2 regions of the Rhizobium acaciae genome follow, and region 2 is predicted to be linked to the other one. Evidence: riboswitches for the same ligand, from Rfam matches in the RefSeq annotation. Region 2 holds a riboswitch; the other holds the start of a gene.
What was found. Region 2 has a riboswitch for S-adenosylmethionine ahead of metA (homoserine O-acetyltransferase MetA). Riboswitches for the same ligand answer to the same signal wherever they lie in the genome.
Positions count from the first base shown of each region.

Region 1: linked by a shared signal. The riboswitch ahead of OLZ32_RS35865 (O-succinylhomoserine sulfhydrylase) and the one ahead of metA (homoserine O-acetyltransferase MetA) in region 2 are both predicted to bind S-adenosylmethionine.

Region 1 covers NZ_JAPCZO010000036.1:13,555-28,509, reverse strand. Annotated here, with positions in the region: gene OLZ32_RS35870 (2'-deoxycytidine 5'-triphosphate deaminase) at 29-1,123, opposite strand; SAM riboswitch at 1,197-1,275, shown strand; gene OLZ32_RS35865 (O-succinylhomoserine sulfhydrylase) at 1,319-2,503, shown strand; gene apaG (Co2+/Mg2+ efflux protein ApaG) at 2,790-3,182, shown strand; gene OLZ32_RS35855 (Hsp33 family molecular chaperone) at 3,484-4,476, opposite strand; gene argF (ornithine carbamoyltransferase) at 4,568-5,482, opposite strand; gene OLZ32_RS35845 (aspartate aminotransferase family protein) at 5,525-6,724, opposite strand; gene OLZ32_RS35840 (GcrA family cell cycle regulator) at 7,146-7,679, shown strand; gene phoB (phosphate regulon transcriptional regulator PhoB) at 7,970-8,653, opposite strand; gene phoU (phosphate signaling complex protein PhoU) at 8,787-9,500, opposite strand; gene pstB (phosphate ABC transporter ATP-binding protein PstB) at 9,545-10,360, opposite strand; gene pstA (phosphate ABC transporter permease PstA) at 10,377-11,699, opposite strand; gene pstC (phosphate ABC transporter permease subunit PstC) at 11,696-13,177, opposite strand; gene OLZ32_RS35810 (substrate-binding domain-containing protein) at 13,347-14,381, opposite strand; gene phoR (phosphate regulon sensor histidine kinase PhoR) at 14,577-14,955, opposite strand, start outside.
Region 2 covers NZ_JAPCZO010000030.1:62,453-77,407, reverse strand. Annotated here, with positions in the region: gene OLZ32_RS33775 (ABC-F family ATP-binding cassette domain-containing protein) at 1-928, shown strand, start outside; gene OLZ32_RS33770 (hypothetical protein) at 1,049-1,678, shown strand; gene OLZ32_RS33765 (ABC transporter ATP-binding protein/permease) at 1,750-3,639, opposite strand; SAM riboswitch at 3,754-3,831, shown strand; gene metA (homoserine O-acetyltransferase MetA) at 3,880-4,803, shown strand; gene OLZ32_RS33755 (aldose epimerase family protein) at 5,030-6,052, shown strand; gene OLZ32_RS33750 (GntR family transcriptional regulator) at 6,183-6,956, shown strand; gene OLZ32_RS33745 (SIS domain-containing protein) at 6,953-7,984, shown strand; gene nagA (N-acetylglucosamine-6-phosphate deacetylase) at 7,984-9,135, shown strand; gene OLZ32_RS33735 (SIS domain-containing protein) at 9,153-9,881, shown strand; gene efp (elongation factor P) at 10,003-10,572, opposite strand; gene epmA (EF-P lysine aminoacylase EpmA) at 10,721-11,782, shown strand; gene OLZ32_RS33720 (lysine-2,3-aminomutase-like protein) at 11,779-12,831, shown strand; gene OLZ32_RS33715 (acyl carrier protein) at 13,096-13,347, shown strand; gene OLZ32_RS33710 (acyl-CoA dehydrogenase family protein) at 13,347-14,528, shown strand; gene OLZ32_RS33705 (amino acid--[acyl-carrier-protein] ligase) at 14,534-14,955, shown strand, end outside.

The DNA.
Region 1 (14,955 bases), on a different contig from region 2:
GCTGTCAAGTCGCGCCGGATGCAACGTCTCAGATGCGGAAGTGTTTCGAGAGCTTCAGGCCCTGAGCCTGGTAGTTGGAGCCGAGACCGGAGCCGTAGAGGCTTGCCGGCTTTTCCTGCATATGCTCATAGACGAGGCGGCCGACGATCTGGCCGTCTTCGAGGATGAAGGGCACTTCGTGGCTGCGCACTTCGAGCACGGCGCGGCTGCCGCGTCCGCCGGCAGGGGCATGGCCGAAGCCCGGATCGAAGAAGCCGGCATAATGGACGCGGAATTCGCCGACCAGCGGATCGAAGGGGGTCATCTCGGCTGCATAATCCGGCGGCACGTGCACGGCCTCGCGCGAGACGAGGATATAGAATTCGTCCGGATCGAGGATCAGTTCGTTGCGGCCGCGGCTGTGGAGCGGTTCCCAGAAATCGAAGAGGTCGTGCTCGGCCTTCTTGTCGACGTCGACGACGGCAGTGTGATGTTTGCCGCGATAACCGATCAGGCCGTCCTTGTCTCCGGCGAGGTCGATCGACAGGGCGATGCCGCCGCCGGAAACGTTCGGCAGCTTGCTGGCGACCAGCGTCTCGCTCTCATGCAGCTTCAAAAGTTCCGGCTCGCCGAGCAGGGCCTGGCCGACGCGGAAACGGATCTGCGACAGGCGCGAGCCGCGGCGCACGACGATCGGGAAGGTGCGCGGGCTGATTTCGAGATAGAGCGGGCCGGCATAGCCTGATGGAATCTTGTCGAATTCCTGGGCGTAATCGGTGATGACGCGGGTGAAGATATCGAGGCGCCCGGTCGAGCTCTTCGGATTGGCCGAGGCCGACATGTCGGCCGGCAGCGCCAGGCTCTCCATCAGCGGCACGATGTAGACGCAGCCGGTTTCGAGCACCGCCCCCTCGGAGAGGTCGATCACGTGCAGGCTCAGCCGGTCGAGCTTGTCCGACACCAGATGCGAGGGGCCGGGCATGAAGCTGGCGCGCACGCGAAACGCCTTGCCGCCCAAGCGCAGGTCGAGGCTTGCCGGCTGGATCTGGTCGCGGTCCAGCTCCCGCTCGGAGATCAGACGCCCCGTTTCGAACAGCGCGGAGATCGCGCGATCCGCCAGAATTCCCGTTTCGCGAGCCATCATGCCTCATCCATCATTTGCCGCCGACAAAACCAAACTCGGGGAATTGACGCAAGCAGCTAACAGCAGTATTGCAGAATTATCCCGTGGTGATTTGGCCGGTCGGCTTGCAGCCACGTTAAACAAGTGGCTAAAAAGACCGGGTTGAAACCGGTCTGCTTTTGCGACCGGTTTTTTTTGTTATGTGAAGGTGATGGCATGAGCAAGACCTGGCGCCCGGCAACCCAACTCGTCCACGGTGGCACGCTGCGTTCGCAATATGGCGAGACGTCCGAGGCAATCTATCTCACCCAAGGCTTCGTCTACGAGACGTCGGAGGCGGCCGAAGCCCGCTTCAAGGGCGAGACGGAGGGCTTCATCTACGCCCGCTACGGCAGCCCCACCAACGACATGTTCGAAAAGCGCATGTGCATGCTCGAAGGCGCCGAAGACGCCCGCGCCACCGCTTCCGGCATGGCCGCCGTCACCGCGGCGATCCTCTGCCAGCTGAAATCAGGCGATCATATCGTCGCCGCGCGTGCCCTCTTCGGCTCCTGCCGCTGGGTCGTCGAGACGCTGGCGCCGAAATACGGCATCGACTGCACGCTGATCGACGGCCGGGATCTGGCGAACTGGGAAAAGGCGATCACGCCGAAGACCAAGGTGTTTTTCCTGGAAAGCCCGACCAACCCGACGCTCGAAGTGATCGATATTGCCGGCGTCGCCAAGCTCGCCAACCAGATCGGCGCCAAGGTCGTCGTCGACAACGTCTTCGCGACACCGCTCTTCCAGAAGCCGCTGGAACTCGGCGCCCATATCGTCGTCTATTCCGCCACCAAGCATATTGACGGCCAGGGCCGCTGCCTCGGCGGCGTCGTGCTTTCCGACAAGGAATGGATCGACGAGAACCTGCACGACTATTTCCGCCATACCGGCCCGGCCATGTCGCCGTTCAATGCCTGGACTTTGCTGAAGGGCATCGAGACGCTGCCGCTGCGCGTGCGCCAGCAGACCGAGAATGCGGCAAAGATCGCCGATTTCCTGGCCGAGCAAGGCAAGGTCGCCAAGGTGATCTATCCCGGCCGCAAGGACCATCCGCAGGCCGATATCATCGCCAAGCAGATGACCGGCGGCTCGACGCTGGTCGCCTTCGAGCTGAAGGGCGGCAAGGATGCGGCCTTTGCGCTGCAGAACGCGCTTGAGATTATCAAGATCTCCAACAATCTCGGCGACAGCAAGAGCCTGATCACCCATCCGGCGACGACGACGCACAAGAACCTGACGGATGAGGCGCGCGCCGAACTCGGCATTTCTCCGGGCACGGTCCGCCTTTCGGCCGGCATCGAGGATACCGACGACCTGATCGAGGATTTCGCGCGGGCGCTTGCCAAGGTTTCGGCCTGATCCAGAAATAAGCGGCCGGACCTCATTTGGGGTTCGGCCGGGCCGGACCTCACCAAGGTGAGGCCGGATCTCACCAAGGTGAGACGGTGCCGGACCTCACTGCGTGAGGCCGGGGGAACAAGTTTGCCCGCCGCGGCGTTCCGAAACGGAATTAACACTGACAATTAGGCTTAACGTTCGAAAACCTTCGGATCACAGCCATTTCAGCGATGATAATTGTTCCGTTTCTTGACGGACAGGGCCTCTTATAAGATACGGGTAACATATCTTGACTAAGGTGCAAGGCATGTATCGCGCCCTCACAAGAGAGATCGAAGTCGTTGTCGAGCCGTTCTATCTGGAGGAGCAATCCGATCCGGAAGACGATCGCTATGTCTGGGGTTACCGGATTGTCATCAGCAACAATTCCGGCATAGCCGTTCGGCTGGTCAACCGTTACTGGAACATCACCGACCAGAACGGCCAGGTGGACGAGGTGACCGGCCCCGGCGTCGTCGGCGAGCAGCCGCGGCTCAGCCCCGGCGACACCTACGAATATTCCTCCGGCTGCCCGCTCGACACGCCTTCAGGGCTGATGTTCGGCCATTACCAGATGGAAACGGACGACGGCGAGATGTTCGATGTCGACATCCCCGCCTTCTCGCTGGATTCGCCTGGGCTGCTGCGGGTGCTTAACTGAGGCGCATCAATTGAGACGTCATATTCCGTCAGCGCCACGTTCCTGAGACGTCTTCGACGCCCGGCTCCTGGGAGATTGCCGAGGCCTGCTCCTCATCCGCCTGCCGGCACCTTCTCCCCGCTCTTGCGGGGCGAAGGGGACGTGTCGCAACCTCTCCGTTCCCCACCAACCTTTCGTAGGGCACGTCCTCTCGCCGCGTTTTTACGGGGGTCCGCAGGACGGGTCGAGACCAGTGGCTCGACCCCGGCAAGGTTAGGGTGAGGGGCAGCCACTCGCGCGAACCGGACAGCAGTGGTGTCAACTATTCCGCCGGCTGAAGCTCGGCCGGCTCGAAGTGGTAGGTGGTCGAGCAGAATTCGCAGGTCACGGCGATTTCGCCATCTTCCTGGCTGGCCTCGATCTCCTCGGCCGAAAAGCCCTTCAGCACGCCCTTGATCTTGTCGCGCGAGCAGCTGCAGCGGTCGAAAACCGCGCGCGGTTCGTAGACGCGCACGCCGCGCTCGTGGAACAGGCGGAACAGCAGCCGCTCGGTGCCGACCAGCGGATCGGTGAGTTCATCGGCATCGATGGTCTCGACCAGCGAACGCGCTTCGAGCCAGGCATCGTCCTCGCCGTGCGGGCGGCTGCCGGTGTCGCCGTCGCCGCCGTGGAGATCCGGTTGGCGCATGCGCTCCGGCGCTTCCGGAAGGAACTGGGCGACGAGGCCGCCTGCCCGCCAGCGATGGCGCGGCTTGCCGGCATCGTCACGGTCGAAGAGTTCGGCCGCGGCAAGACGGACGCGCGTCGGGATCTGCTCCGACTGGCGGAAATAGACGCCGGCAATGTCTTCCAGCGTGGTGCCGTCGAGCGCAACGATGCCCTGGTAGGGCTGGCTGAACTTGCCCTGGTCGATGGTGAAGGCGAGAATGCCCTTGCCGAGCAATTGCTCCGGCTCGGTTTCGCCTGACTCGATCGCCTTGTTGAGCAGCGCCTGATCGAAACGGGCATAGGCGCGGACATTTTCCGGCGTCGAGAAATCGGCGACGAGAAGATCGACCGGGCCGTCGCCCTTGGTCTGCACCGTGAACTTGCCGTCGAACTTCAGCGAGGTGCCGAGCAGCACCGTCAGCACGACGACTTCGGCAAGCAGCCGGGCAACGGGTGCGGGATAATGATGACGCTCGAGGATGGCGTCGAGCATCGGGCCGAGCTGAACGGCGCGGCCGCGCACATCCAGCCCTTCCACCTGGAAGGGGACGACATGGTCATCGCCGGCGAAATCAAACTGGCCGAGGGCGGCTGCAGCTTCTGCCATGGCTTTTAACTCCTAGTTTTCAGAGCGATGGGCCAGCGTGCCCTTCGCTCACGCGGTCGCGAGTCTGTCTCTCGCGACGTCCGATTATGGTTCAGATCGCGCCCAGGCACCAAGCAAGAATCGACTTCTGCGCATGAAGACGGTTTTCCGCTTCATCGAAGACCACGGATTGCGGACCGTCGATCACTTCGTCTGTCACTTCCTCACCGCGATGAGCGGGCAGGCAATGCATGAACAATGCATCATTGCCGGCTTTGGCCATCAAGGCCGCGTTGACCTGATAAGGCTGGAAGACATTGTGACCCCGGGCCCGATGTTCCTGATTCATGGAGACCCAGGTATCGGTCACCACGCAATCGACGCCGGCGACCGCACGGTCGGCATCATGGCAGAGCATGATTTCGGCGCCCTCATTGCGGGCCCAGTTCAGATAGTGATCCTTGGGCTCCGAGCCAAGGGGGACGGCCATGTTCATGCGGTAGCCGAAGCGCGCGGCACCCTCGACCAGCGAATGCAGCACATTGTTGCCGTCGCCGGTCCAGGCGATGGTCTTGCCCTTGATCGGGCCGCGATGCTCTTCGAAGGTCATGATATCGGCCATGATCTGGCAGGGATGGGTGTCATCCGTCAGCGCATTGATGACAGGCACGGTCGCATGCTGGGCCAGCTCGACCAGCCGCGAATGCTCGGTGGTGCGGATCATGATCGCATCGACATAGCGCGACAGCACCTTGGCGGTGTCGCCGATCGTCTCGGCGCGGCCGAGCTGCATCTCGGTGCCGGAGAGGAACAGCGTTTCGCCGCCGAGCTGGCGCATGCCGACGTCGAAGGAGACGCGGGTGCGCGTCGACGGCTTCTCGAAGATCATCGCCAGCATCTTGCCGGCGAGCGGCTTGTCGCCCTGGCCCGCCTTGAAGGCCTGCTTGCGGGAAAGCGCATCGTTCATGATGGTTCTGAGATCGGCTGATGTGACTGCCGAAAGATCGAGGAAATGTTTAGGGCTCATATCGTCTTCTTACCTGTGCTGCGCCCGAAGGCGGCAATCTCTTCAAGCCGTCTTCTTGACCTTGGAGGCGCGAATGCTCTCGGCGGCGCGTTCGACGCGGGCAAGGCCCTCGCGGGCTTCCTCGGCGGTGACCACGAGCGGCGGAAGAAGGCGGATGACATTGTCGCCGGCGGGCACGCCGAGCAGATGGGCGGCGCGGATCGTCTGCAGCAGTTCGGCTGAGGGAACGGCAGCCTTGATGCCGAGCAAAAGGCCCTCGCCTCTGATATCCTCGATCACATCGGGATAACGATCCTTCAGCGAGGCGAGGCCCTGGCGGAAGACAAGGGCTACGTCGCGCACCTGCTGGAGGAAGCCATCGGCAAGGATGATGTCGAGCACGGCACTGCCGACGGCCATGGCAAGCGGATTGCCGCCATAGGTCGAGCCATGCGTGCCGGCCTTCATGCCGGAGGCGGCCTCTGCTGTGGCAAGGCAGGCGCCGAGCGGGAACCCGCCGCCGATGCCCTTGGCGACAGCCATGATATCGGGGGTGATGCCCGACCATTCATGGGCGAAGAGCTTGCCGGTGCGGCCGACGCCGGTCTGGACCTCGTCGAGGATCAACAGCAGGCCGTTGTCGTCGCAGAGCTGGCGAAGCGCCTTCATGAACTCGGGCGTGGCAGGACGGACGCCGCCTTCGCCCTGCACCGGCTCGATGAGGATGGCGGCCGTCGCCTCGGTGATTGCGGCGCGGACCGCCTCGATATCGCCGAAAGCCACCTGATCGAAACCCGGCGCCTTGGGACCGAAGCCCTCGAGATATTTCTCCTGGCCGCCGGCAGCGATCGTTGCCAGCGTCCGTCCGTGGAAGGCGCCTTCGAAGGTGACGATATGGAAGCGCTCGGGATGGCCCTTGGAAAACTGGTAGCGGCGCGCCGTCTTGATCGCGCATTCGAGCGCCTCGGCGCCCGAATTGGTGAAGAACACCTTGTCGGCGAAGGTGGCGTCCGTCAGCCGTTTTGCCAGACGCTCCTGGCCGGGGATCTCATAGATGTTCGACAGGTGCCAGACCTTATCGGCCTGCTCCTTCAGCGCACCGACCACATGCGGATTGCTGTGGCCGACGGAGGTGACGGCGACGCCGGCGCCGAAATCGAGATATCGCTCGCCGCTTTCGGTGATCAGCCACACGCCCTCGCCTCGCTCGAACCGCAGCGGGGCACGAGAATAGGTGTCATAAAGCGGCGCGGCTTCAGCCATGGCGCGATCTCCATCAAAGTTGGCAGGCAATGACTCCGGCTAAGGAAACCAGGCCCAAAAAAATTAAAAATGCCGCCTTGCGGCGGCGAGTGGCACTATTTCCTTTTCGCGCTGCAATGTCAACAAAACGGCGCCCTTAGCGTATGCAGCACAGGTGTACAGCGGCATTTTCAGTCTTCAACAGGCATTATTGCAGAAATGCCACGCAGGGGCAGCAAGTTGGGGAAAACTACGAATTCGATTCATCCGGATTCATGCGACTCTTGTCACGGAGTCAGCCTCACACTAGGTTAAAGATCAATTACTAGACTGCATGCGGCGGAACTAGTCACCAAAATTGATCAAGCGTTTCTTGTTTCGGAGCTCCCGGGACAACGGTGAGGGATTCTGCCATCACCAACGCAAAAGGTGGAGACAGGGCATGAACTGGACAGACGAGCGGGTCGAGAAACTCAAGAAGCTTTGGGCCGAAGGACTGAGCGCGAGCCAGATCGCGGCACAACTTGGCGGTGTCAGCCGAAACGCGGTCATCGGCAAAGTGCACCGGCTGTGCCTTCCGGGCCGTGCCAAGGCCGGCGGCACCAACACCGCGGCGCGAACGCCGAAGCGCAACACATCGGCGCCGCGCGCGCCGAACTACGCCTCCCGGATCACGACCCGCACCGTCACCCGCCAGCAGGGCGCGACGATGCTGAAGGAAGAGATCGAGATCGAAACGATCGAGGAAATGGAATACGTGCCGAGAGGCAATGTGGTGGTGCCGATTTCGCGCCGCCTCGGCCTGACGGAACTGACCGAGCGCACCTGCAAGTGGCCGGTCGGCGATCCGCTGAAGGACGACTTCCATTTCTGCGGCTGCGAGTCCCCCGATAATTCGCCCTATTGCAGCTATCACCAGAAGCTCGCCTACCAGCCGGTCAACGAACGCCGCCGGGCAGCAGCGCGGGCTAGCTGAGCGGGCAACCATTGTTAGAATGCAGAAAACGGGCCGAGTGGCCCGTTTTTTTATGCAATTTTGGTTCGTGCCGATGGCTGCCCCTCATCCGCCTGCCGGCACCTTCTCCCCGTTCTGACGGGGCGAAGGAAGTATGCCGCACCCTCTCGGTCCCCGTTGACGCCCCGTTTGGCACGTCCCTCTCCCCGTTTTTCACGGGGGAGAGGGTTAGGGTGAGGGGCTGCCATACGCGCGACCGGATGAGGGCCGGGTGAGGGGCAGATGTTTGCTGAAACAATGGATGAAAGCCCTCAGGCTTCCATCGAATAACCGGCGCCGCGGACGGTGCGGATGACGTCCTGCATGTTGGAGAAATTCAGCGCCTTGCGCAGGCGGCCGACATGGACGTCGACGGTGCGCTCGTCGACATAGATATCGTGGCCCCAGACGCCATCCAACAGCTGCGAGCGGGAGAAGACCCGGCCCGGCGACGACATCAGGAATTCCAGCAGGCGGAATTCGGTGGGGCCGAGGCGGACTTCGCGGGTCTTGCGATGGACGCGATGGGTCTCGCGGTCGAGCTCGATATCGCCGCATTTCAGCACCGTCGACAGCACCTCGGGACGGGCGCGGCGCAGCATCGCCTTGACGCGGGCAACGAGTTCGGGGGTCGAGAAGGGCTTGACGACATAATCGTCGGCGCCCGTCGACAATCCGCGGACGCGCTCGCTCTCTTCGCCGCGCGCCGTCAGCATGATGATTGGTAGGCGCTCGGTTTCCGGCCGCATGCGCAGGCGCCGGCAGAGCTCGATGCCGGAGACACCCGGCAGCATCCAATCGAGGATGAGAAGATCGGGCGTGCGCTCCTGAAGCCGCATTTCGGCTTCGTCGCCACGAAGGATGGTATCGACCTCGAAGCCTTCCGCTTCGAGATTGTAGCGAAGAAGCACGCTGAGGGCTTCCTCGTCTTCAACAACTGCAACTCTCGGGATCATGCGTGTCGGTCTCCTCGCGCATGATCCTTAAACCAGGGTGATTTAAGCAATGCATCCTGCGCAAATTCAAAAATTGGCTGCGACCTCTTTGCGCGCCCGGACGGGCGCGCACGCAATTGACGGGTGCGGGCGGTTATTCTGTGACCGCGCCGACGGTGTTGGCGCTGTCATCCTTCGGACGATCGCCTTCCGGCTGCGCGCCTGTCGCCATGTAAAAGATCGTCTCGGCGATGTTGGTGGCATGGTCGCCGATGCGCTCGATGTTCTTGGCGCAGAAGAGAAGATGCGTGCAGCTGGTGATGTTGCGCGGATCTTCCATCATGTAGGTCAGGAGTTCGCGGAACAGCGAGGTGTACATCGCGTCGATCTCGTTGTCGCGTTCACGGATCGCATTCGCCTTGTCGGCTGAACGATTGGTGTAGACATCGAGCACTTCCTTGAGCTGGACGAGCGCCAGCTCGGACAGATGCTCGAGGCCGCGGGCAAGCTTGCGGGGAACGCCGGTGCTTTGGACGGCGATGACGCGCTTGGCGGTGTTCTTGCCGAGGTCGCCGACGCGTTCGAGATCGGCGGCGATGCGGATCGAACCCATGATTTCACGCAGGTCCGAGGCCATTGGCTGACGGCGGGCGATCGTCACGATCGCCTTGTCGCCGATTTCGCGTTCGGCGTGATCGAGGATCACATCGTCCGAGATGACCTTCTGCGCCAGCGCGGTATCGCCGTTGACGAGGGCGCGCACGGATTCGCCGACCATCTGCTCGGCCAGGCCGCCCATTTCGGAAATCCGCCTGGACAGGAACTTCAGATCATCATCATAGGCAGAAAAAATATGTGTCGATGCCATAGGGCTTTATCCTCGAATAACGGGAAGGCTTGGTGTCGCCAAAATCAACCGAAGCGACCCATGATGTAGTCCTGGGTACGCGGATCGTCGGGATTGGTGAACATCTTGTCGGTGTCGTTCTCCTCGACGAGGTTGCCGAGGTGGAACATGGCGGTGCGCTGCGAGACGCGCGCTGCCTGCTGCATGGAGTGGGTAACGATGACGATCGTGTAGTTCTCGCGCAGCTCGTGGATCAGTTCCTCGACCTTGGCTGTGGCGATCGGGTCGAGCGCCGAGCAGGGCTCGTCCATCAGGATGACTTCCGGGCTGACGGCGACGGCACGCGCAATGCAGAGGCGCTGCTGCTGACCGCCCGACAGGCCGGTGCCGGATTCGTGCACGCGGTCCTTGACCTCGTTCCAGAGACCGGCGCGCTGCAGGCTGGTCTCGACGATCTGGTCGAGGTCGGCTTTCGACTTGGCAAGGCCATGGATGCGCGGGCCGTAGGAGACGTTTTCATAGATCGTCTTCGGGAACGGGTTCGGCTTCTGGAAGACCATGCCGACGCGGGCGCGAAGTTCGACGACGTCGATATCGGGATCATAGACATCGTCGGTGTCGAGGGTGATTTTGCCGGTGACGCGGCAGCCATCGATCGTGTCGTTCATGCGGTTGAGGCACCGCAGGAAGGTCGACTTGCCGCAGCCGGACGGGCCGATCAGGGCGGTTACGGTGTTTTCGCGGACGTTCAGGTTCACATCGAAAAGCGCGCGCTTCTCGCCGTAGTAAACCGACACATCCTTTCCGATCATCTTATAAGGGACGTTGCTCATCTTGTGATCCAGCGCCTTTTCAACTGCAGCTTCCGTCAACATGTTCATGATCTTGTAACTCCGTTTACCAGCGGCGCTCGAAGCGACGACGCAAGAGGATGGCGCCCATGTTCATGACGATCAGGAACAGGAGCAGGACTATGATGGCACCCGAAGTACGCTCAACGAAGGCACGTTCTGCCTCGTTGGCCCACATATAGACCTGTACGGGCAGAGCCGTCGAGGGATCGAGCGGTGTCGTCGGCGCGTTTGCGACGAAGGCGACCATGCCGATCAGGAGCAGCGGCGCGGTTTCGCCGAGCGCGTGCGCCAGGCCGATGATCGTGCCGGTCAGGATGCCCGGCATGGCAAGTGGCAGCACATGGTGGAACACCATCTGCATCTTCGAAGCGCCAAGGCCGAGCGCTGCGGCGCGGATCGACGGCGGCACGGCGCGCAGTGCCGCACGCGTCGCGATGATGATCGTCGGCAGGGTCATCAGCGTCAGCACCAGGCCGCCGACCAGCGAGGCCGAGCGCGGCAGGCCGATGAAGTTGATGAAGACGGAAAGACCGAGCAGACCATAGACGATCGAAGGGACCGCGGCGAGGTTGTTGATGTTGACCTCGATCAGGTCCGTCAGCTTGTTCTTCGGCGCGAACTCCTCGAGATAGATCGAGGCGGCGACGCCGATCGGCAGGGCAAGCACGAGCACGATCAGCATCAGGTAGAGCGAGCCGATCAGGGCGACGCCGAGGCCTGCGGCCTCCGGACGGCTAGAATTGCCGTTGACGAAAAGGCCGGTGTTGAACTGCTTGTGGAGAGCGCCGCTCGCCTTCAGCTCGTTCATCCAGCCGATCTGCTTGTCGTTGACCTTGCGGTTCTTCTCACCGACCGAGAGGTCGATCTGGCCCTTGTTGGCGCTGTCGACATTGGCGTCGGCGAGAACCGTGACATTGACCGTCTTGCCGATGATCGACGGATCGGCCATCACCATATCGCGCAGCTGGATCGGCGCGCCCTTCGACAGCATGGCGGATGCATCGCGCACGTCAGGACGGCTCGAGGCATTGATATTCAGCTGCTTGACGATCGCGTCACGCAGGAGAACCGGATAGTTGGCGGCGATCAGCGCAGAGGGATCAGTCGCACGCTTATTGTCGGGGTCGATCGTCTTCTCGACGAATTCGATCGGCAAGGTGATCGCCGTCTGCTGGAAGGCGGTGTAGCCTTTGCCGATCACCGTCCACAGCAGGATGAAGAGGAAGACGAGGCCGAAGGTGATGGCGGCGATGCCATAGGCCTGGAACCGGCGCTCGGCGGCATAGCGCCGCTTGATGCCGATATCGCGGCGCACGGGCGCCTTGGAAACGGTGACGCCTGATGTGGGAGAAACAATATCCGTCATTCGTACTGCTCCCGGTATTTGCGCACGATGTAGAGCGCATAGATATTGAGGCAAAGCGTGATGCAAAACAGCGTGATGCCAAGGGCAAAGGCAACCAGCGTCTGCGGCGAGGTGAACTCGAGGTCGCCGGTCAGCTGGTTGACGATCTTGACCGTCACCGTCGTCATCGGCTCGAAAGGATTGATCTGAATGCGGGCAGCCACACCGGCGGCCAGCACCACGATCATGGTTTCGCCGACGGCGCGCGAGGCAGTCATCAGCAATGCGCCGACGATGCCGGGAAGGGCTGCGGGCAAGACCACCTTCTTGATGGTTTCGGAGCGTGTGGCGCCAAGACCGAGCGAACCGTCACGCAGTGACCGAGGCACGGCGGTGATGATATCGTCCGACAGCGAGGAGACGTAAGGGATCAGCATGATGCCCATGACGATACCGGCCGTCAGAACGCTCTGCGCCTGAATGAAATTGCTGTAGTTGCCGGACAGAAGGCCGCTGACCTGGGCGGAGAAATCGCGCAGGAACGGACCGACGGTGACGAGCGCGAAGAAGCCGTAGACGATCGTCGGAATGCCGGCGAGCACTTCGAGGAGCGGCTTGGCGACCCCACGCACCTTCGGCGAGGCGTATTCGGCCATGTAGATGGCGGCGAAGAGGCCGACCGGCACGGCGACCAGCATGGCGACCAGGCCAATATACATCGTGCCCAGCAACAGCGGGATAAGGCCGAACTGACCGAAGGACGAACTGCCGGCGCCGGCAAAGCGCGGATCCCAGACGGTGCCGAAGAAGAAGTCCATGGCGGGAACGGCCGCAAAGAAGCGGGCCGCTTCCGACAGCATGGAGAGCACGATGCCGATCGTCGTCAGAATGGCGATCGAGGAGGCGAGCAGCAGGCCCCAGAGCATGACGCGCTCAACCCGGTTGCGGGCGCGGAAGCGCGGAGCGATGGAGCGCAGCGCATAGAAGGCGCCGGCAACGGCGAGAGCGAAGACGACCGCCGTCATGGCGATGCGGCTCGTCATGCTCAAGGCGTTGAGCGTCCTGGCGGCATCGAGCATGTAAGGCAGCGGCTGGCCGGCGAGCGGCACGCCCTTTTCGAGGAGCTTGGCCTGCAAAGCAGCCGGATCGTTGCCGACCGCCGCAGTTTCATCCGAGGTCAGCATCGTCAGACCGCGGGCGACCGTCGCCACCGTCGAATAGCCAAGATCCTGCTCGACCGAGACTTGAGCCTTGATGTCGTCAGGGAAAGTGCTGCGAACCGAGGACTGGATGATGCCAGGGCTGATGGAGAGCCAGAGGCCAAGGACGATGAGGGCGGGAAGAACCGCCCAGATCGCCGCATAGGCGCCGTAATAGGCCGGCCGTGAATGCAATGCGGAAGACCGGCCTCCGGCAAGCGCCGTGGCGCGGTTGCGCGCGACCAGATAGGCAGCGGCACCGATCACCACAAGGCACAAAAGTATGATGGATGTGCTCATTCGTTACGTCCCCAGGCCCATAGCCCCAAAAAGCCCGGCAGCTTGATCAGCTACCTTCAGCTTCCAATCATGGAGAAGGAATTCCAACCCTGCAGCTCCAGAAACGCCGGCGCGCAGGGACATGAGGCAATGCCGGCGCGGGCTGAAAGGCACCGCGCCGGCAAAGTCATTACATGGACTTGCCTGCTTCGACTTCCTTGCGGATCGCTTCGCGCTCGGCATCCGGAGCGGCAACCAGGCCGTATTCGGCGAGCGGGCCGTCAGGGCCGATCATCTGGTCGGATACGAAGAAGTTGACGTATTCCTTCAGGCCCGGAACTGCGCCGAGATGTGCCTTCTTGACGTAGAAGAACAGCGGGCGGGAAACCGGGTAGGTGCCGTTGGCGATCGTTTCGGTGGACGGAACGATACCGCTCATGGTCGCAACCTTGAGCTTGTCGGCGTTGTTTTCATAGAAGGAAAGGCCGAATACGCCGACGCCGGTCTTGTTGGCGGCGATGCGAGACAGCGTTTCGGTATAGTCGCCGTCGATATCAACAGCAACGCCGTCTTTGCGAACGGCGATGCAAGTCCTGCCTTGAGCCGCCTTGTCCGACACCGCGGCCTTGATGACTTCTACGGCGCCCGATGCTTCGCAGCCGGCCGCCAGGACTTTTTCCTCGAAGACTTCACGGGTGCCGTGCTTTTCGCCCGGGATGTAGGCAGCGATATCGACAGCCGGAAGCTTCGGGTTGACTTCCGACCACTTCTTGTAGGGGTTGGCGACGAGCTTGCCGTCGACGACGACCTGGGCTGCGAGGGCCTTGTAGAGGTCTTCAGGAACGTAAGCGACATCGGCGTTGGAAGCGTCGGTGGCGAAGACGATGCCGTCGTAGCCGATCTTGACTTCCTGGATGTCGGTTACGCCGGCAGCCTTGCAAGCGTCGATCTCGCTTGTTTTGATAGCGCGGGAAGAGTTCGCGATGTCAATGGTGTTTTCGCCAACGCCCTTGCAGAATTCCTTCAGGCCGGCGCTTGAGCCGCCGGATTCGACGATTGGCGTCTTGAAGTTGGTGAAGGTTTCGCCGAAGGACTCGGCAACGATCTTTGCGTAAGGCAGGACGGTGGACGAACCAGCGACCTGAACCTGGTCGCGGGCGACGGCAGCGCCAGCGAAAGCAGCGGTTGCAGCGAGCGCGGCAACGGTGAGTTTAAAGGTGTTCATTTGAATCTCCCGGCATTTGGGCTTGTGTGAGTGCGGCCTTAGAGAGGCCCTCGCATTGCCTTTTTTCATCGGCGGGACTCTCTTAGCTCTTGAAGCCTCGTCCTTTTATGTCAAATCGATGAAACATTTGTGACAATATAAGCCGTTGATTTAAAATAACAAAATTATGCAACGTAAAAGTGTTGCGACATATCGTCAGAAGCGGACGGTAAAATCGGTGCCCTTGCCGACTTCCGACTTGACGACCAGCCGCGCCCGGTGGCGGGTGAGGATGTGTTTGACGATGGCAAGACCGAGGCCGGTGCCCTTCTTCGAGCGGCTATCCTCGATGCTGACGCGATAGAAGCGCTCGGTCAGGCGCGGCACATGCTCGGCCGGAATGCCCGGGCCCCTGTCGACGATGCTGACCTCGACCGGCTGGCCGGTGCCGTTCTTCACCCAGACATCGACGACCTCGCCCTCCTGGCCGTATTTGCAGGCATTTTCCATCAGGTTCTCGAAGACCTGGACAAGCTCGTCGCGGTCGCCCAGCACTTCGACCTTGCCGTCAGGCAGATGCAGGTTGATGTCGACG
Region 2 (14,955 bases):
CGTCACGCCGTTTTCGATCCGCGTGCATCGCGGCGACTGCATTGGTCTGGTGGGGCCGAACGGCGCCGGCAAGACGACGCTGCTGAAGATGCTGACCGGGCAGCTTTCACCCGATAGCGGCATCGTCAAGCTCGGCACCAATCTGGAGATCGCGACGCTCGACCAGAAACGCGAGGATCTCGATCCCGAGGATACGCTTGCCAACTATCTGACGGATGGGCGCGGCGAAAACCTGCTCGTCAACGGCGAGCAGCGCCATGTCACCGGCTACATGAAGGAATTTCTGTTCCAGCCGGAACAGGCGCGGACGCCGATCAGAAGCCTCTCCGGCGGCGAACGCGCCCGGCTGATGCTGGCGCGCATCCTTTCGCGCCCGACGAACCTCTTGATCCTCGACGAGCCGACCAACGATCTCGATATCGAAACGCTCGATCTCCTGCAGGAGATTGTCGCCGGTTTTCCCGGCACCGTCATTCTCGTCAGCCACGACCGCGATTTCCTCGACCGCACCGTGACCTCAACGATCGCACCGGCCGTGCCGGATGCGCCTGATGGTCGCTGGATCGAATATGCCGGCGGCTACTCGGACATGCTTGTACAGCGCAAGGGCGCGCTCGAGGAGCGTAAGAGGGCCGAGAAGGCGGCGGAGAAGCCGAAGACGCAGCAAGCAACAGCTTCAGGCAGCTCGAAGGTCAAGCTCTCCTTCAAGCAGAAATTCGCACTGGAAAACCTGCCAAAGGAAATGGCGAAGGCCGAAGCCGAAATCGCCAAGCGCGAACAGGTGATGGCAGATCCCAATCTTTTCACGCGCGATCCCGCAACCTTCAACCGGCTTGCCGGCGAGATGGAAAAACTGCGCGCCAGCCTGACCGACATGGAAGAGGAGTGGCTGGAGCTCGAAATGCTGCGGGAAGAGCTGGAAGGCTGAGATTTTCTCAGACCTGAAGGCTCACTTTTCCTTGATTCGTCAGTGTGTCGTCCTGCGGCATAAGGTGCCGTCCGGCAGCCGGGGATATTGCCGATCGCAATGGCGACAAGGAAAAGTCATATGTCTCGCAAGCCTCATTCCCGTTTTCTCACAGCACTTACTGCCGGCAGCCTCGTCGCGCTTGCCCTGTCGCAAGCCGCACAGGCGCAAGATGCCCAGCGCATTCGTGTTCGCGGCGCAATCGAAAGCCTCAGCGGCGATACGCTCGTCGTCAAGACGCGGGAGGGCAGCGATGCGACGGTCGCGCTGAAAGCCGGCTGGAAGGTCGGCGGTATCAAAAAAGCTTCGGTCGAGGATATCAAACCCGGCGATTTCGTCGGCGTCGCTTCGCTTCCGAAGGGCACGGGCCCGGACGGGGCGATCGAGGTGCTGATCTTTCCGGCGTCGATGAAGGGAACCGGTGAGGGCAACCGTCCCTGGGATGCGCAGCCGAACAGCCAGATGACCAACGCGACTGTCAGCAACGCGGTCAAATCCGTCGACGGCCACACGATCACGCTGACCTATCAGGGCAAGGAAAAGACCATCTCGATTGCCGATGGCACGCCGATCGTGACGTTGGCGCCTGCGACCAAGGATGATTTGAAGCCCGGCGCCGGCGTCGTCGTCACCGGCGAGAAGGCAGCGGACGGCAGCATCTCGGCCAGCCAGATCGCCGTCGGCCTCAACGGCGTCATACCGCCGATGTGACCAGCGGCTCAAATCCTCGTCTTATGCATGCCGTCATCCCAAAACCGCTCCACACTTTTGGACGGCATGCATTAAAGCGCCGGCGCGGGCACGGCGGCAGCGCCCGCACTGGCGCTGGCGCCGGTCTGGACGGCAGGCGGCTCCTCGGATGCTGACGGCAGCGCCTGCAGATGCAGCACGCGCGGCCTCAGCGCCTCGAGATAGGCCTCGGAGCGGCCGATATAGATCATGCCGCTTTCGGGCATCGAGGTGAGCAGTTTGGCCATTGTTTCCTGCAATTCTGGCTCCATGCCTTCCAGCACTTCGTCGAAGATGATCCAGCGCGGGCGCACGAGAAGCAGCCGGGCAAATCCGATCGCTTTCTGCTGGTCGCTGTCGAGCAGCTTGTCCCAGCGGGCGCGGGTTTCGAGCCTTGCGATCAGCGAATGGAGACCAACCTTGTCGAGGGCCGCCTCGACGTCGGCTTTCTCGTAGGCTTCGGGACGTTCGGGAAAGGCCAGCGCCTCGCGCAGTGAGCCACCGGGGACATAGGCGAGCTGGGGAACGAAGAGCATGTCGTCGATCGGCGGCAGGCCTATCGTGCCGCTGCCGCACGGCCAGAGGCCGGCCATCGCCTGGAAAAGCAGCTTGCGATTGACGCTGTGATCGCCGTTGATCATGATTTTTTCGCCGGCTTTGATCACGACATTGGTTTCACGCAGACGGAAACCGCCGCATTCCTCGATGTCTTCGCCGATCTTGGCGACGATCAGCACGTCCTTCAGCGTCAGCGTATCGGGCGCGGCGTTTTCATAGGCGATGCTGTCCTTCAGGTCGAAGTCCTCTTCCATCTCGACCAGCGCCTGGCGGAAATCGGTGACGCGCATCAGCGTGGCGCGCCATTCGGCGATCGGGCCGAAATTGGACACATACCAGCGCAGCGCCGTGTTGACCTGGTTGAAGGCACCGACGGACATCATCAGCTGGCCGAGGGTGAGTCCGCCGGAGAAATAGGCGGGGGCGGCAACGATGATCGGAATGACGATCACCAGCCAGCCATAGCCGGCCGAAACCCAGGTGAGATTGGTATTGGCCATGGCAAGCCGCTTGACGACTGTCAGGACCGAGCTGATGTCGGTGTTGATGCGCCGGCGTTCGTTCTCCTCGCCGCGGGCAACCGTAATTGCCGGCATGTTCTCATTGGCATGCATCAGCGTGAAGCGAAGCTCGGCCTCTTTCGAAAAACGGTCGGCATTGAGCTTCACCAGCTTCCGACCGACGACCTGGCTCAGCACCGAGGCGGAAGCGGCATAAAAAATCGCCGCCCAGACCATGTAGCCTGGAATGGAGAAGCTATGGCCGCTGATGCGGAAGATGAAGCCGCTGGAAAGTTCCCAGAGCACGCCGATGAAGCTCACCAGAAGAATGGTCGACTGCAGCAGGCCGAGAACCAATCCCGTCGTGCTTTCGGCGAGGTTGCGGGAATCTTCGTGCAGGCGCTGGTCCGGATTGACGCCGATCAGGCCGCTGGAGGCAAGCCGCAGCGCCCGCTTGCGCTTCAGCCACTGGTCAACCAGATCGCGTGACAAGCCTTCGCGCATATAGAGCGCCGTCATCTGGTTCAGCCAGGCCTGCAGCACGTTGAGCAGCAGCAGCGTGCCGGCGATCATCGCGAAGATTTCGAGCTGGTGGAAGAATTCGCCGAGGTCGCGGCGCTCCAGCGAGTCGTAGAAAGGAGCATTCCACTCGTTCAGGATGACCTGGCCGTAGGATGTCGCCAGGATGACGAGGATCAGCACGGTCGCCAGAAACAGCACCTTGCCACGCACTTCCGAATTCCAGAATGCTGAGAACATGACGCCGAGGCGATATGTCAGGCTTAAATCATACCCTACCCTATCCTGCCTTCGGATGCCCGGCCTCCCCTCGATTTTATCTGCCATTACGCTTTTCCAAATCGCCCATACCCTTATAAATAACATGGTGGCGTTACCGGTCTATCAACAGATTCTATCAGTCATTAAAGTGTGATGATGCTTGCATGAGTCTCTCCTGCATGTATTCGCCAGTTGATTCGCAATCCGACTGGGTCTAATTAAGGCCTCCGTGGTGATTTGGCCGGCCGGCTTGCAGCCACGTTAAAAAAGTCGCTAAAGGGCCGCGTGCGGACCGGTAGCGATTTTTGTCGCCGCCGGTTTTTTGTTTTTGATCGAGTGACCGCAATGCCCATCAAGATCCCCGATACGCTGCCCGCCTTCGAAACCCTGGTTCAGGAGGGTGTGCGGGTGATGACCGAGACGTTGGCGATCCGTCAGGATATCCGACCGTTGCAGATCGGGCTGCTCAATCTCATGCCGAACAAGATCAAGACCGAACTGCAGATGGCCCGTCTCGTCGGCGCCTCGCCGCTGCAGGTGGAGCTGTCGCTTGTCCGTATCGGCGGCCACAAGGCGAAGAATACGTCCGAGGATCATCTGCTTGCCTTCTACCAGACTTGGGAAGAGGTAAAGCACCGCAAGTTCGACGGTTTCATCATCACCGGGGCGCCGATCGAGCTTTTGCCCTATGAGGACGTCACCTATTGGCCGGAGATGCAGGAGATTCTCGACTGGACGGAAACGAATGTCCATTCGACGATGAACGTCTGCTGGGGCGCGATGGCGGCGGTCTATCATTTTCACGGCGTTCCGAAATACGAGCTGAAAGAGAAGGCCTTCGGCGTCTACCGCCACCGGAACCTGAAACCTTCCTCGATCTATCTCAACGGCTTTTCCGACAATTTCGAAGTGCCGGTGTCGCGCTGGACCGAAGTGCGCCGCGCCGATATCGAGAAGTCCGAAAGCCTGGAGATCCTGATGGAATCAGCCGAAATGGGCGTCTGCCTCGTGCACGAGAAGAGAGGCCGGCGGCTCTACATGTTCAACCATGTCGAATATGATTCCACCTCGCTTTCCGACGAGTATTTCCGCGACGTCAATGCCGGGGTGCCGATCAAGATGCCGCACAATTACTTCCCGCATAACGATCCGGCGCTTGCGCCGCAGAACCGCTGGCGCAGCCATGCGCATCTTTTGTTCGGCAACTGGATCAACGAAATCTACCAGACGACGCCCTTTGATGTGGAAGAGATCGGTACCGATCTCTGACCGTTGCCGATCAACCCGCGAGCCGATGCCGCCGCATCACTGCTGCGGCTTTTCTTTCTGATCCGCCGGTTGCGGATCGAAGCAAATCCGGGCAGGTTCCTGCCCGGAAGCCTACCACACCGCGCGTCTTCGTCGGACGTGCAATGCACACTTTCAATCGCTGCAAATTCCTCAAATCGATTCCGAATTGAGGAATTTTCAGCAGGGACAGAATGGACGGTCGATCATGTCGGATAAGTTGGAGCGGGACGTTTTCGGGCAGACGCAGACGGGCGAGACCGTCTATCGCGTCGTGATCAAGGGCGGCGGGCTGACGGCCAAGATCATCAGCTGGGGCGCGGTCATCCAGGATCTGCGTCTCGAGGGACATGATGCGCCGCTGCAGCTCGGCTTCGACGATTTCGACAGCTATCTCCTTTATTCGTCCTACTTCGGCGCGACGCCCGGCCGCTGCGCCAACCGCGTCGGCGGCGGCAGGTTCACGCTTGATGGCAAGGACTATCAGCTCGAGCCGAATGAAAACGGCGTCACGCATCTGCATGGCGGCAGCGACAATATCGCCAAACGCAATTGGACGATCGTCGAGCATGACGTCGACCGCGTGGTGCTGAAGATCGTCGATCCCGATGGCCGCGCCGGCTATCCCGGCAATTGCACCATCCAGGCGACTTTCTGGGTGCATGGTAATGGTGAACTGTCGATCACCTACGAATCGACCAGCGACCAGCCGACGCTCGCCAATGTCTGCCAGCACGCCTATTTCAACCTCGACGGCCGCGAAGATGCGCTTGGCCATGACATCATGATTGCCGCCGATCACTATCTGCCGACCGATGAGAAGCAGGTGCCGACCGGTGAGATCCGTCCCGTCGAGGGCACGGAATTCGATTTCCGCGAGATGGCGCCGATGAAGCGTTTCGTCGGCAGTGAACAAGCGTTTTACGACCATAATTTCTGCCTGTCGGGCGAGCGTACCGCCAAGCGGAGCGTCGCGCTTGCCCGCAGCCTGTATTCCGGTGTGTCGCTGGAAGTGCGCAGCACGGAGCCAGGCGTGCAATTCTATGCCGGCTTCAAGCTCGATGTCGGGGCGCCCGGCATCGGCGGGCGCAAATACGGCCCATTCGCCGGCTTCTGCCTGGAGACGCAGGTCTGGCCGGATGCCATCAATCACCAAGGTTTTCCGAATGCGGTCCTGCGCCCCGGCGAAGTGCTGCGCCAGGAGACGGATTATATCTTCACCAAGAACTGAGCACCCTCCAGCGCACGGCTGTCAAATTTGGGCGCTATGAAACCCTTGCCGGTTCGCCGGCGAGGGTTTTTTCGTTCCGCGCTCGATTCCGTCTTGCCGAATGGTTCTATATAGGTTCTATTGTGCGCCGATGGATAGAACCAGTCTGATAGCGGAACTGAACAGCCGCGGCCTGCGTGACGAGGCGCTGACCGGGCCGCTCTACAAGCGGCTGGCGCAGACGCTGACCGGCCTCATTCAGGAAGGGCTGCTGAAGCCCGGCACCGCGCTGCCGGGCGAGCGCGACCTTGCCGAGGCTCTGAAGCTCGGCCGTGTCACCGTGCGCACCGCCTATCGCGATCTTATGGCATCCGGCGCACTGGAATCGCGCCACGGAAGCGGTACTTTCGTATCGAGCAGGGTGGAACGCATGGAACAGTCGCTCTGGCGGCTTTCCTCCTTCTCCGCCGACATGCGCTCGCGCGGGCGTCTGCCGGCCGCACGGATATTGTCGCGGGCGGTCAATACGCCGTCGCCGGAGGAATCCTTCCTGCTCGGCCTCGGCGGCGACGAGCCGGTGCTGAGACTCGACCGCTTGCGCCTTGCCGACGGCCTGCCGCTGGCGATCGAACGCGCCGTGGTGCCGATCAAGTTCCTGGGGCACGATGCCGGCGGCGAGGGATCGCTCTACGATGCGCTGACTGCCAGCGGCCACAGGCCCGTGCGCGCGCTGCAGCGGCTGACGGCGGTCACGCTCGATCCGTCCTCCGCGGCGATCCTGAATGTCAAATCAGGCGCGCCGGCGCTTCTGATCGAACGTGTGTCGCGCCTGGAAGACCAACGCGTCGTCGAATACACCCGCTCGCATTATCGCGGCGATGCCTATGATTTCGTTGCCGAATTGAGAATCGGAGATGACCTATGAATGACAACCAGTCACTGATGCTGCAGGAAGCCGGCCAATCGCCAGAGGTGGTGGCCACGCTGCTCGAAAAGGAAAAACCGGTCTTTGCCGAGATCGCCCGGCTGTTTTCGTCCGCCCGCCCGAGCGTGGTGACGACGGCGGCGCGCGGCTCCTCGGACCACGCCGCCACCTTTTTCAAATATCTGTTCGAGATCACCTGCGGCGTGCCGGTCGCCTCGGTCGGCCCGTCGATCGCTTCGGTCTATGGCGCGGCGCTGCATCTGAAGGGCGGTGTCCATTTCACCGTCTCGCAGTCGGGTGCCAGCCCCGACATCGTCGCGCTGCAGGACGCGGCGAAGAAGGGCGGAGCGACGACAATCGCCGTCGTGAACGTCACCGACAGCCCGCTTGCGAAACAGGCCGATATCGTTCTCGGCCTCAATGCCGGCGCGGAAAGGAGCGTCGCGGCGACGAAATCCTTCATCGCCTCGGTCGCCGCCCTTGCCGGCGTGACGGCTGCGATCGGCGGCGCGTCCGAGCTGGCTGCTGCGCTCGGCAAGCTGCCGGAGGCACTGTCGAAAACCGCCGGGATCGACACGGCGGCAGCCGAGGAGGTGTTGTTCAACGCGACCTCGCTTTATACGGCCGGCCGCGGCCCAGCCTTCGCGATCGCGCTCGAAGCGGCGCTGAAGGCCAAGGAGACCTCCGGCCTGCATGCCGAGGCCTTTTCGCTGGCGGAACTGATGCATGGCCCGATGCGCCTGGTGCAGCCGGGCTTCCCGATCGTCGCCTTTGCGCCTGACGATGCGGCCTTCGCCAACAATGTGCAGGCGCTGGAACGCCTGCAGAAACTCGGCGCCACCACCGTCGGCTTCTCGACGCAGCCGCTTTCCGGCGTCCATCTGCGCGTACCGACGACGGGCAACGGCCTCGTCGATCCGCTGGTGTCGCTGCTTGTCTATTACCGGCTGATCGAGTCGGTGACGCGCCGCAAGGGCTTCGATCCCGACAAGCCGGCAAACCTGCTCAAGGTGACGGAGACGGTCTGATGGCCCGAAAGATCTTCCTCGGCGGCCGCATTTTCGACGGCGAGCGCTTCCATGACGACAAAGCCCTCATCGTTGCCGGCGGCCGCATCGAAGCGATCGCTGCCAGAAATGATCTGCCGGACGGCGAGGTAGTGACGCTTGCCGGCGGTGTTCTGTCGGCCGGTTTCATCGATGCGCAGGTCAATGGCGGTGCCGGGCGGATGCTGAACGACGAGCCTTCCGTTGCCTCGATGGACATTATCGCTGGCGGGCACCGACCCTATGGCACGACGTCGCTGCTGCCGACGCTGATCACCGATACATCAGAGGCCTCCATTGCCGCCATCGAGGCGGCCAAGGAGGCGGTGAAAGCGAACCGCGGCGTCGCCGGCCTGCATCTCGAAGGCCCGCATCTGGCGCCTGCGCGCAAGGGCGCGCATCTGGCCGAACTGATGCGGCCGGTGGAGGGCCGCGATGTCAAGGCTTTCATCCGGGCGCGCGAGGCGATCGGTACGCTGCTCGTCACCATGGCCGCCGAGCAGGTGACGGTTGCCCAGGTGCGCGAGCTTGCGGAAGCCGGCGTCACCGTCAGCATCGGCCATTCCGATTGTTCGAACGAGGCGGCGGAAGAACGTTTCGATGCCGGCGCGCGGGGCGTCACGCATCTCTTCAACGCCATGAGCCAGTTGGGACACCGGGCGCCGGGTCTCGTCGGCGCGGCAATCGATCATCCCTCGACCTGGTGCGGCATTATCGCCGACGGCCATCATGTCGATCCGAAGGCCCTGCGCACGGCGCTGCGCGCCAAACGCGGCGAAGGCAAGCTGTTTTTCGTCACCGACGCGATGTCGCTCGTCGGGTCGGAGAAGGATTCGTTCACGCTGAACGGGCGCACCGTCCGGCGCGAAAGGGGCGGCTTCTGCTCGAAGCTGGTGTTGTCCGACGGTACGCTGGCCGGTTCCGATGTCGACATGATCTCGACGATCCGTTACGGCGTCACCTATCTCGACCTGACGCTCGCCGAGGCTTTGCGTATGGCGACCCTTTATCCGGCCCGGTTCCTCCGGCTTGGCGATCGCGGCCATCTCTCTCCGGGCGCGCGTGCCGATCTCGTGCATCTCACCGATGCGCTCGCCGTCACCGCCACCTGGCTCAGCGGCGAAGCGACCTGAAATCAAGGATAAGCCGGATGACTGATATCACCGATGCCTACTTCTCCAATCTGATCGGCCGGCTGGAAGAACTCAAGCAGACGCTTGCCGAGCCGATGGCGCAGGCAGCTGCCGTCATCCTCGATGCGGCCCGCGGCGACAAGCGCGTCTATGTTTTCGGCACCGGCCATTCGCATATGCTGGCGGAAGAGGTGCACTATCGTGCCGGCGGGCTCGCCTTCACCGTGCCGGTACTCGTCGGCTCGGCCATGCTGCATGAGGGCGCGGTCATCAGTTCGGTTTATGAGCGCACGCAGGGCCTGGTGCGGCCGATGCTGGAGCGTTATGGCATGCAGCCGGGCGATGTCATCATCATCGCCTCCAATTCGGGCGTGAACGCCGCGCCGATCGAGGCCGCCGACTATGCGCGGGAAATCGGCGCAAAGGTGATTGCCATCACGTCGATCGCCTATTCCTCAGCGATCGCCAATGGCCGCCGGCGGCTCGCCGATGTGGCCGATGTGGTGCTCGACAACGGGCTGCCACCGGGTGACGCCGTTGTCGATCTCGAAGGCACGGGGCTTCGGGTTGGGCCAGTCTCGACGGCGGTCGGGGTGACGGTCATCAATGCGATCTTCGCCGAAGTCGCCTCGGAGCTTTCGAAATCCGGCGATGCGCCAATTTATCTCAGCGCCAACATGCCGGGTGCTGCCGAGATCAACCAGAAGCTCGTCAAGAAATACCGTCCGCGCAACCCGCATCTCTAAAGCATGTCGCGCAAAAGTGTGTGCGGTTTTCGGACGACATCATGCTCTGATTATTTAGTTGAGACGGCGGATACAAAAAAGGCCGGCGTGAGCCGGCCTCTTCGATAGGCTGAAACCAGGATCAGTCCTTGGCGCGTTCGACGTAGGAATTGTCTTCCGTGGCGATGACGACGCGGGTGCCGGCATTGATGTGCGGCGGCACCATGGCGCGCACGCCGTTCGACAAAATCGCCGGCTTGTAGGAGGACGATGCCGTCTGGCCCTTGACGACCGGTTCCGTCTCCATGATTTCGAGCGTGACGTGGCGCGGCAGTTGGAGCGCCAGCGCAATACCTTCATGCATCGAGAGGATGCAGGACATGCCTTCCTGCAGATAAGCCTTGTCGTCACCCATCGTGTCGACATCGACGACGACCTGATCGTAGCTCGCCGGGTTCATGAAGTGGAAACCTTCGCCGTCTTCATAGAGAAACTGGAAGGAGACGTCTTCGACGAAGGCGCGCTCGACCTGTTCGGTGGTGCGCCAACGCTCGGAAACCTTCACGCCGTCGACGATGCGGCGCATGTCGACCTGGGTGACCGGCGTGCCCTTGCCCGGATGAAAGTTCTGGGCGGTGAGAACGACGTAGAGCTTGCCGTCGACATCGAGAACGTTGCCCTTGCGGACCGAAGAGGCGATGACCTTGACCATAAGACTTCCTTGTAACTCGGCTTTCGGCGTCGTAGATGACTGTCGAGACGCTCTGAAGACGCAAATGTTTTTCTTTGGGGCGCAACTAACCTAAAATCCGGGAAATAGCCACCCCCCATACCGGCTTCTCCGGCGAAGAAAGCTTGGAATGAACTCTTCGGCGAAAGCGTCCCCCTGGTGGACTCCTTCCGTGCATGCCGACCGCCGGCCGTTCCTGATCGGACGTAATGCGATCCAGGCGGCGTTGCGCGGGTTTTTCACGCGCGAGGATTTCATCGAGGTGGATACCGCGGTGCTGCAGGTCTCCCCCGGCAACGAGGCGCATCTACATGCCTTCGCGACGGAAGCGCTGACGACGGATGGGCAAAAGGCGCCGTTCTACCTGCACACCTCGCCGGAATTTGCCTGCAAGAAGCTGCTTGCGGCGGGCGAGGAGCGCATCTCGTGTTTTGCCCATGTCTATCGCAACCGCGAGCGCGGGCCGCTGCATCATCCGGAGTTCACCATGCTCGAATGGTATCGGGCCGGTGAAAGCTACGAGAGCCTGATGATGGATTGCGTGCGGATCCTGGCGCTGGCGACTGAGACGGTAAAGACCGGGAAGCTTGCCTATCGCGGCGCCGAGAGCGATCCCTTCGCCGGGCCGGAGCGGATCAGCGTTGCCGAAGCGTTCGAGCGTCATGCCGGCATCGATCTTCTCGCCTCCGTTGCCGCCGACGGTTCGACCGATCGCGACCATCTGGCCGCCGAGATGAAACGCGTCGGCATGCGTGTTGCCGATGACGACGGCTGGGCCGATCTCTTCAGCCGGGTGCTGGTCGAAAAGATCGAGCCGCATCTCGGTTTCGGCCGCATCACCATCCTCGACGAATATCCGGTTTCCGAGGCGGCGCTTGCGCGTCCCTCGGCACGCGACCCACGCGTTGCCGAGCGCTTCGAGCTTTATGCCTGCGGCGTCGAACTTGCCAATGGCTTCGGCGAACTCACCAATGCCGCCGAACAACGGCGGCGGTTCGAGATCGAGATGGCCGAGAAGGCGCGGGTCTACGGCGAGACCTATCCGATCGACGAGGATTTCCTCGCCGCGCTGTCGCTGATGCCTGAGGCAAGCGGTATCGCGCTTGGCTTCGACCGGCTGGTGATGCTGGCGACGGGAGCATCGCGCATCGACCAGGTGCTCTGGGCGCCGGTGGCGGAGTATGGAAGATGAATGTCGTCAAGCCGATCAAGAGCGTCGACGATCTTGTGAAGGCGGGGCTGGTCGCGCCTGCCGATCGTATAGCGCTCAAGGAGGTGGCGGCGCGTTACGCGGTTGCGCTGACGCCTGCGATCAGCAAGCTCATTGATCGAGCCGATCCCGATGATCCGATCGCTCGGCAATTCGTGCCTGATGCAGCCGAGCTTACGATCGCCCCGGAAGAACGCGCCGATCCGATCGGCGATCATGCCCACAGCCCCGTCGAAGGCATCGTTCACCGTTATCCCGATCGTGTCTTGCTCAAGGCCGTGCATGTCTGCCCGGTCTATTGCCGCTTCTGTTTCCGGCGCGAAATGGTGGGGCCACAGGGCCTCGGCACGCTCGATGCGGCGGCGATGCAGGCCGCTTTCGATTATATCCGCGGTCATGAGGAGATCTGGGAGGTCATCCTCACCGGCGGCGATCCACTAGTGCTTTCTCCGCGGCGGCTCGGCGAGATCATGGAGGCGCTTGCCGGCATCGAGCATGTGAAGATCATCAGGTTCCACACCCGTGTTCCGGTCGTCGACCCCGAGAAGATCGATGCGGCGCTGATCGCCGCACTGAAGGCGAGCGGCAAGACGGTGTATGTGGCGCTGCACGCCAATCATGTGAGAGAACTGACGACGGAAGCGCGGGCCGCCTGCGGCCGCCTCGTCGATGCCGGCATCGCCATGGTCAGCCAGTCGGTGCTGCTCAAGGGTGTCAACGACGATCCCGACGTGCTGGCGAAGCTGATGAAGGCCTTCGTCGAAATCCGCGTCAAACCCTATTACCTCCATCATCCGGATCTGGCGCCCGGCACCAGTCATTTCAGAGTGACGATCGAGGAGGGGCGGGAGATCGTCGCGGCGCTGCGCGGGCGGATTTCCGGTCTCTGCCAGCCGGCCTATATCCTCGATATCCCAGGCGGTCACGGCAAGGCGGTCATCAGTGGGAGCGCGATCCGGGCGACAGGCGACGGATGTTATTCCGTCACCGATTATCGCGGCAACGAGCATTCTTATCCGCCGGCCGATTGAGACAAAACGCGGCGTTTTGCGTGTCATTTCTGTACTCTCCACGGCACAAACCAGAGTGTGTCGCAGTATCGAAATTACCTTAAGTCATTGATATAAGGTGGTTGTTTACGACGGTACGGGAATGATCGCTAAAATCCTAACTATGAGCCTCAGTCATATTTAACTCAATAAATTAGCGGAATGTTCTGTTTTCCGCACTAAAAGAACGCTCATGACAAGGCGATGAACGCCGGTTCGGGATCATGAGAATCTTGGAGTGATGGGATGAATAAGGCAATCCGCGACCTCGTAGCCAAATTCGGCAAGCTTCCTGGGTCGATCGACCAGGTCGCCGACGACGCCGATCTTTATGCGGCAGGTTTGACGTCCTTTGCTTCTGTGCAGTTGATGCTTGGCCTTGAAGAGGCCTTCGACATCGAATTTCCCGACAATCTCCTGAACCGCAAATCCTTCGCGAGCATCTCGGCGATCGCCAGGACCGTCGATCTCATCCGGGACAGCCGGAAGGTCGCCTGATGAATTTCCCCGTCAAGATCATGCAGGACGGTCTTGTCACAAGGGTGGCCCGTGTCGCCGAAATCGCGGCGAAATACGCGGATACCGTTGATGCCGAAGCCCGCTTCCCTCGGGAAGCCGTCGATGCGATGAAGGCCGAAAGGCTGCTCGGCATCCAGGTGCCGCGCCATCTCGGCGGCGAATCCGCCTCGATCACCGAGATCGCCGAATTGTGCTCGATGCTCGGCCAGGCCTGCGCCGCAAGCGCCATGGTCTTCGCCATGCACCACATCAAGCTGTCGAGCCTCGTTGAACATGGCGTCGACAGCGAATGGCATCGCGGTTTCATGCGCCGCATCGCTGCCGACCAGCTACTGATCGCATCCGCCACCACCGAAGGCGGTATCGGCGGAAATCTGCGCAACAGCATCTGCGCGGTCGAGGTCGATGGCGACACGTGCCGCCTCGAAAAGGATGCGACTGTCATTTCTTATGGCTCGCACGCCGACGCCATCCTTATCACCTCGCGTGCCCACGCGCAGGCGGCTTCCTCCGATCAGGTGCTGACGGCCTTCCTCAAGGACCAGTACACGCTCGAGAAAACGCATGTCTGGAATACGCTCGGCATGCGCGGCACTTGCTCCGACGGCTTCCTGTTCAAGGGCGAAGCGCCGGCTTGCCAGATCCTGCCGAAGCCTTTCGCGGAGATCGCGGCGCAGTCCATGCTTGCCTCCTCGCACCTCTTATGGAGCGGCGTCTGGTACGGCATCGCCGTCGACGCCGTTGTGCGCGCCCAGGCTTTCGTGCGTGCCGCAGCCCGCAAGGCGCCGGATGCCCAGCCGCCGGGCGCGCTGCGCCTCGCCGAGGTTTCGAACCTGCTGCAGATGGTGAAATCCAACGTGGTTGCCGGCCTCAAGGCCTATGAGGATGCCAAGGCCGATGCCGACAGGCTGTCTTCGATGGGATTTGCGGTGGCAATGAACAACGTCAAGATCGCCTCGTCCGAGATGATCCTGGAGATCGTCAACCATGCCATGCTGATCTGCGGCATCATGGGCTACAAGAACGGTACGCCCTTCAGCCTCGGACGCCATCTGCGCGACGCGCATTCCGCACAGCTCATGATTTCGAATGACCGCATCCTCGGCAACACGTCGAGCATGCTTCTTGTCCATAAGCAGGACACTAGCCTACTGGGGTAACAGTCATGGATATGCAGACCTCGTTTCTGGACCGGCTTTTCGAATCCGGTCTGCTGATCGATACCGGCATCGACGGGCTCTACGGCCGCAGCGGCCAGTTCGAAGACGTGATCGCTGCCTTCGAGCGCCTGATCGACACGTTCGGCGGCGCCGATGGTGCCGAAGCCATGCGCTTTCCGCCCGGCATGAACCGCGCCTTCTTCGAAAAGAGCGGCTACATGAAGAGCTTTCCGCAGCTCGCCGGCACGGTGCACAGCTTCTGCGGCAGCGAGCTCGATCATATCAGCCTGCTGCAATGCATGGAAGTCGGCGAAGACTGGACCAAGGGACAGGAGGCGACCGACATCGTGCTGACGCCGGCTGCCTGCTATCCGCTCTATCCGACGATCGCCAAGCGCGGCAACCTGCCGAAGACCGGCGGACTCTT